DNA from 3 places in the Edwardsiella sp. EA181011 genome. Region 2 is predicted to be linked to each of the others. Evidence: predicted binding sites of a transcription regulator. Region 2 holds the regulator's gene; each other region holds the start of a gene.
What was found. The regulator PhoB, encoded in region 2, activates phosphate uptake and scavenging genes when phosphate is short. The targets are predictions, from matches to a motif close to CTGTCATAAAACTGNCNNAT.
Positions count from the first base shown of each region.

Region 1: the regulator PhoB is predicted to act here: its motif matches at 1,273-1,292, upstream of glpT (glycerol-3-phosphate transporter).
Region 3: the regulator PhoB is predicted to act here: its motif matches at 841-860, upstream of pstS (phosphate ABC transporter substrate-binding protein PstS).

Region 1 covers NZ_CP011364.1:1,113,565-1,115,837, forward strand. Annotated here, with positions in the region: gene glpT (glycerol-3-phosphate transporter) at 1-1,074, opposite strand, end outside; gene glpA (anaerobic glycerol-3-phosphate dehydrogenase subunit A) at 1,498-2,273, shown strand, end outside.
Region 2 covers NZ_CP011364.1:3,345,307-3,347,579, reverse strand. Annotated here, with positions in the region: gene sbcD (exonuclease subunit SbcD) at 1-724, opposite strand, end outside; gene phoB (phosphate regulon transcriptional regulator PhoB) at 915-1,604, shown strand; gene phoR (phosphate regulon sensor histidine kinase PhoR) at 1,625-2,273, shown strand, end outside.
Region 3 covers NZ_CP011364.1:626,562-628,834, reverse strand. Annotated here, with positions in the region: gene QY76_RS02840 (glycosyltransferase family A protein) at 1-601, opposite strand, end outside; gene pstS (phosphate ABC transporter substrate-binding protein PstS) at 963-2,003, shown strand; gene pstC (phosphate ABC transporter permease PstC) at 2,066-2,273, shown strand, end outside.

The DNA of each region.
Region 1 (2,273 bases), 1.7 Mb from region 2:
GCCGATGATGATCATACAGGCCATATCGACGTTGGGGTTGCCCGCCGGGTTGAGCCAGTAAACGATGGTGGCAATGGTCACCAGGGTCATGAAGAACACGCCGGTGGCGCCGCGGTTGCCGCGGAAGACCTTGTCAGACATCCAGCCGCAGATCAGAGTGCCGGGGATACCCGCGTACTCATACAGGAAGTAGGCCCAGGAGGACTTATCCAGCGCGAAGTGCTTCACCTCTTTCAGGTAGGTCGGTGACCAGTCCAGGATGCCGTAGCGCAACAGATAGACGAACACGTTGGCGATGGCGATGTACCACAACAGCTTGTTGGGGAAGACATACTGCATGAAAATCTGCTTGGCGGTTAGCTCTTGCTCCGCCTTGTCGGAGTAGTCGTCCGGATAGTCGTTCTTATACTCTTCGATGGGCGGCAGGCCGCAGGACTGCGGGGTATCGCGCATCATGCCAAAGGCGAACAGGGCGACCAGAATGGCGGCGAAGGCCGGCATGTACAGCGCGGCGTGCCAGTCGTTGAACCAGGCCATCCCTAGCAAGAACAGCAGCGGCGGCAGCCCCCCGCCTACGTTATGGGCGCAGTTCCATACCGACACGATACTGCCGCGCTCCTTCTGCGACCACCAGTGCACCATGGTACGGCCACACGGCGGCCACCCCATGCCCTGGAACCAGCCGCACAGGAACAGCAGCACGAACATGGTCATGATGCTGGAGGTTGCCCACGGGACGAAGCCCATCACCAACATGACGACGGCGGCCAGGATCAGGCCGGCCGGCAGGAAGACGCGCGGGTTGGAGCGGTCAGAGACGGAGCCCATGATGAACTTGGAGAAACCGTAGGCGATGGAGATACCGGACAGGGCAAAGCCGAGATCGCCGCGCGAGAACCCCTGTTCTACCAGGTAAGGCATCGCCAGGGTGAAGTTTTTACGCACCAGGTAGTAAGCGGCATAGCCAAAGAAAATCCCCATAAAAATCTGCCAGCGCAGGCGGCGGTAGGTCGGGTCTACCTGCGCATCCGGCAGCCGCGGTTTATGCGCCGCGGGCTTAAACATGCTTAACATAACTCTCTCCGATGACTGTTATTGTTTGTACTGTCTCAATCCGCTTCCCCAGTGAATGCGGTTAAGGCACACCCTATGCTTATCAAGAGAAAAGACGCGCATCCACTGGCGTAGGGGCGAGTGGATATACCGTCTGTTTTCATTTTCGAGCGCAGGATAGGCAATTACGAACGTCGATACTGTGAGAGATCACTCATATTGTTACAGTTTTATGAATTTGATATACAAATTGACCGTTAGGGTAAAAAATAACGATTATTTGTATGATTAAATCGTGTGTGTAGAGTGATTTCGATCACATTGATGAGCTTTTGTGGCCTGATTATTTTCGTTTTGTGCGCGTATTTGCTCCTTATCAAACATTTCATCATCGTAATATGGCCTACTAGCGTCATTACTACTCATTTGGCTTGGGAGCCACTCATGTTACAGAGCCCCGCATCACAGGAAACTGACGTCGTCATTATCGGCGGCGGCGCCACCGGCGCCGGCATCGCCCGTGACTGCGCGCGTCGCGGCCTGCGTTGCATTCTGCTGGAGCGCCACGACATCGCCACCGGTGCGACCGGCCGTAACCATGGTTTGCTGCACAGCGGCGCCCGTTATGCGGTGACCGACGGTGAGTCCGCGCGCGAATGTATTGAAGAGAACCGTATTCTTAAGCGCATCGCCCGCCACTGCGTCGAGCGCACCGACGGACTATTTATCACGCTACCGGAAGACGATTTGGCCTATCAGCCGCACTTTATTGAGGCCTGCCGCGCCGCGGGTATCGATGCCGAAGCCATCGAACCGGCCGAGGCGCTGCGTCTGGAGCCTGCCGCCAACCCGAATCTGCTGGGCGCGGTGCGCGTGCCGGACGGCACCGTCGATCCTTTCCGCCTGACGGCAGCCAACATGTTAGATGCGCGTGAGCACGGCGCCCAGGCGTTGACCTACCATGAGGTGTGCGGGCTGCTGCGCCAGGGCGATCGGGTGACCGGCGTGCGCGTTATCGACCATAAATCGCGCCAGCGCTACGACATTCACGCACAGATCGTGGTGAACGCCGCCGGGATCTGGGGGCAGCACATCGCCGAGTATGCCGATCTGCGTATCAAGATGTTCCCGGCCAAGGGGGCGCTGCTGATCCTGGGCCACCGTATCAACAACATGGTGATCAACCGCTGCCGCAAGCCGGCGGATGCCGATATTCTAGT
Region 2 (2,273 bases):
TGTAGCGAATATGCTCCGCGTGACCGACCCGCTGCGGGCGGTGAATGTGTCCCAGGGCGATATAGTCTGCCGGGGGAAAGGCGCTGGCCGGCAGGGCATCCAGCGTGCCGATATAGATATCGCGCACCGATTCGGAGCCGCTGACGCCGACGGTGGTCAGGTGGCCGGTGGCGACGATCGGTAGCGGCTGCGCCAGCGAGGCCTGCAGCGCCAGCGCACGCTGATACAGGGTGTGGTAGTGATCGCTGATGGCCTGCTGCAGCGCCTGCTGCTTCTCCGCGGCGGACTGGCCGGCGCGGCTTTGCAGCAGGTCGCGCGGTCGCAGAAAGGGAACGGCGCACAGGATGGCGCCGGGGCTGCCGTCGCGTCGTCGCAGCAGCAGCGGCGCATCGTCGGCGTGGGCGCCTGCGATCACCTGGGTATGCAGGCAGGCCAGCAGCTCGCGGGACTCGTTGAGGGTCGCCACCGAGTCGTGGTTACCCGCCAGGACGATCAACTGACAGCCGCGCCCCTGCAGCGCCACCACAAAGCGGTTGTACAGCTCGCGGGCATAGCTGGGCGGCGTTCCGGTATCGAACAGATCGCCGGCCACGATGATGGCGTCGGCCTGCTGCTGCTCGGCCTGCAGCAGCAGCCAGTCGAGAAACACACGGTGTTCATCGGCGCGGCTTTTACCGTAGAAGTGCTGGCCAAGGTGCCAGTCGGAGGTATGGATCAGACGCATGGTGTCCCTTGCTTGGCAACGGGGGCGCGCCCGCGGCGGCGGGCGGAGGATATGGTGGCCAGTATACCCGGCGCGGCAAAAGGGCGCCAACCCGTTGGCCGCCGCGGCTGGGGGGATCTCTTTTTTTTCATAAATCTGTCATAAAAATGACGCATAATTGCAGCGGATGACAATTAACCGGGAAGTCAGTATGACCATACGCATTTTAGTCGTAGAAGATGAAACGCCCATCAGGGATATGGTGAGTTTCGTTCTGGAGCAGAACGGCTATCAGCCGCTGGAGGCGGAGAGCTATGACGGTGCGTTAAGCCAGCTGTGCGAGCCTTACCCCGATCTGATTCTGCTGGACTGGATGCTGCCCGGCGGCTCGGGTATCCAGCTTATCAAGCAGCTGAAGCGGGAGCCGGCGACCCGGGATATTCCGGTGATGATGCTGACGGCGCGCGGCGAAGAGGAGGATCGGGTGCGCGGCCTGGAGGTGGGCGCCGATGACTATATTACCAAGCCGTTTTCGCCCAAAGAGCTGGTGGCGCGGATCAAGGCGGTGATGCGGCGCATTTCGCCGATGGCGCTGGAGGAGACCATCAACCTACAGGGGCTGAGCCTCGATCCCGTCTCGCACCGGGTGATGGCCAATGACATCGCGCTGGAGATGGGGCCGACCGAATTTAAGCTGCTGCACTTCTTTATGACTCACCCTGAGCGAGTTTACAGCCGCGAACAGTTGCTCAATCATGTCTGGGGCACTAACGTGTATGTGGAGGATCGTACCGTCGATGTCCACATCCGTCGTCTGCGCAAGGCACTGGAGGGCAGCGGTCACGATCGCATGGTGCAGACCGTGCGCGGTACCGGCTACCGTTTCTCCGCCCGTTTCTGATCGGCGACGGAGTTCTGACTGTGTTAGATAAACTCTCCTGGAAGACGCTGCTGTCTGAGCTGCTGCTGTGCTGCGTGCCGGCGCTGCTGCTCGGCGCGCTGTTCGGCTATTTACCCTGGTTTTTACTGTTGGCGCTGTGCCTGCTATTGATGTGGCACGGCTGGAATCAGCTGCGGCTCTCCCACTGGCTGTGGGTGGATCGCAGCATGACGCCGCCCAGCGGGCGCGGCAGCTGGGAGCCGCTGTTTTACGGGCTGTACCAGATGCAGCAGCGCAATCGGCGGCGGCGGCGTGAGCTGGCCTTGCTTATCAAACGGTTCCGCAGCGGGGCGGAGTCGCTGCCCGACGCCATTGTGATGCTGACCGATGAGGGCAACATCTTTTGGTGTAACCATCTGGCGCAGCATCTGCTGGGGTTCCGCTGGCCGGAGGACAATGGGCAGAATATCCGTAATCTGCTGCGCTATCCCGAATTCAGCCGCTATCTGGGCACCGCCGACTACGCCCGGCCGCTGACGCTGCACCTTAACAGCGGGCGCTATATGGAGTTTCGCCTGATGCCCTACAGCGAGGGGCAGATGCTGATGATCGCGCGCGATGTGACTCAAAAGCGTCAGCTGGAGGGCGCGCGGCGCAACTTTTTTGCCAACGTCAGCCATGAGCTGCGCA
Region 3 (2,273 bases), 1.2 Mb from region 2:
CACGATCGAGCACTCTCTCGTGGCAAATAATTTTCTTTGGCAGATATTTTTGTCGAGAACCATGATATTTATGATATTTAACAAAACGGTAATCCTCTGCGCCGTAGTTACCGGCAAACTCTTCGTCATAGCCAAAGTGGCGAAAGAAACGCGCTCGCGACATAAAAAATAGATTAGAATGGCCTTTGTACCGTCCCTGCTCAGGGCTTGTTCTGTATATCTTATAGAAGTTACGCCCGGGATTTCTCGCGTTGATCAGGTACTCAAATGTTTCGGCCGGCAGTTCGTGATCCAAATCGGTCAGCAAAATTTTATCAGACTTTGCATAGGTAACCCCCAGGTTGCGTGCGCCAGCCTGATTCCATTTAATATCCTCGGTTATCTTTAACCAAGTAATATTCAAGTCAAAACTGCCAATGTCGTAGGTTATCGGGGAGCCATCATCGACAATAATAAACTCCACCGCGCTGCGGATGGATAACGGTAAATTTTCATACTTTCGCAGCAGTGAAAAGACAGATTCAATACTTTTCTGATTGCAGTAAAAGTGTGTCACATAAGACAGTTTAATATGTTGTTTGTCATTGTCTTGGTGAATCATTTAGCGGTTATCCTGTGAGCATAGCCATGAGGTGAGCGATTTTGCCCATTATCACACGGATAGTGGTTAATATCACCAACGATAGTAATATGTATTTGTTGTAGCTCGCAATTTTTAATATATCGTCATACGCGATTTATCTGAGGGCGCTGCGTTTTCTGCTGGCCGTCGAGCAGATGACCGCCGCGCTGACGACGGAACCCGCGGCCTATCGTGCGGCGTACGCCCTGGCCACTGAGTTGTCATAAAACTGTCATAATCCATACATTTTACTGTCATCAAACTGCCTTATTTTGCTACCTGCACCATACTTGATCCGATCGTTCATACGTTAGATGAATAACACTTCCCTGGAGGGAATATGAAACTGATGCGTACCGCTGTCGCCGGGATTGTCGCGGCGACCGTCTCCCTGAGCGCCATGCCTGCCTTTGCGGCGGAGAGCTTGACCGGTGCCGGTGCCACCTTCCCTGCGCCGGTTTACGCCAAGTGGGCTGACTCCTATCAGAAAGAGACCGGTAATAAAGTAAACTATCAAGGCATTGGCTCCTCTGGCGGCGTGAAGCAGATCATTGCCAACACCGTTGACTTCGGTGCCTCCGATGCGCCCCTGAGCGAAGAAAAGCTGGCGGCAGACGGCCTATTTCAGTTTCCGACGGTTATCGGCGGCGTGGTGATGGCCGTTAACCTGCCGGGCATTAAGTCCGGCGAGCTGACGCTGGACGGTGAAACGCTGGGCGATATCTACCTGGGTAAAATTAAAAAGTGGAACGACGCGGCGATTGCCAAGCTGAACCCGGGCGTTAAGCTGCCGGATCAGGCGATTGCCGTGGTGCGTCGCGCCGATGGCTCGGGCACCTCGTTTGTCTTTACCAGCTACCTGAACAAAGTCAACGCACAGTGGAAGAGTGACGTCGGCGCCGGATCTACCGTTAACTGGCCGACGGGGCTGGGTGGAAAAGGTAACGATGGTGTTGCCGCCTTTGTACAGCGCTTGCCTGGCGCCATCGGCTACGTCGAGTATGCCTATGCCAAGCAGAATAAGCTGGCCTACACCAAGCTGATCTCCTCCGAAGGGCAGGCGGTCAGCCCGACGGAGGTCAGCTTCAGCAATGCGGCGAAAGGCGCTGACTGGAGTGCGTCTTTCGCCCAGGATCTAACGAATCAGCCCGGCGATAACGTATGGCCGATCACCTCGACCACCTTCATTCTGGTTCACAAGGAGTCCAGCAAGCCCAAGCAAACGGTGGAAGTGCTGAAGTTCTTCGATTGGGCCTACAGTAAAGGCGCCAAGCAGGCCAACGATCTGGACTATGCGACCCTGCCGGCGTCGGTGGTGGAGCACATTCGTACCGCCTGGAAAAGCAGCGTTAAGGACAGCGGCGGCAACGCGCTGTACTGATCGCTTTTTGGCACGCACCGTACGGTGCGTGCCGTACCGTGACCGTTGAAGAAGAGATACGCATGGCTGATTCGCCTTTGTCTAATAAACAGCCGATGATAAAAGCGCCGAGTAAGCTTGGTGACGTCATTTTTGGGGCGCTGGTCAAACTGGCGGCCCTGATTACGCTATTGCTGCTGGGGGGGATCATCGTTTCGCTGATCGTCGCCGCGCTGCCCAGCATGGAGAAGTTTGGCTTTGCGTTCCTGTGGAGCAAAGAGTGGGATGCGC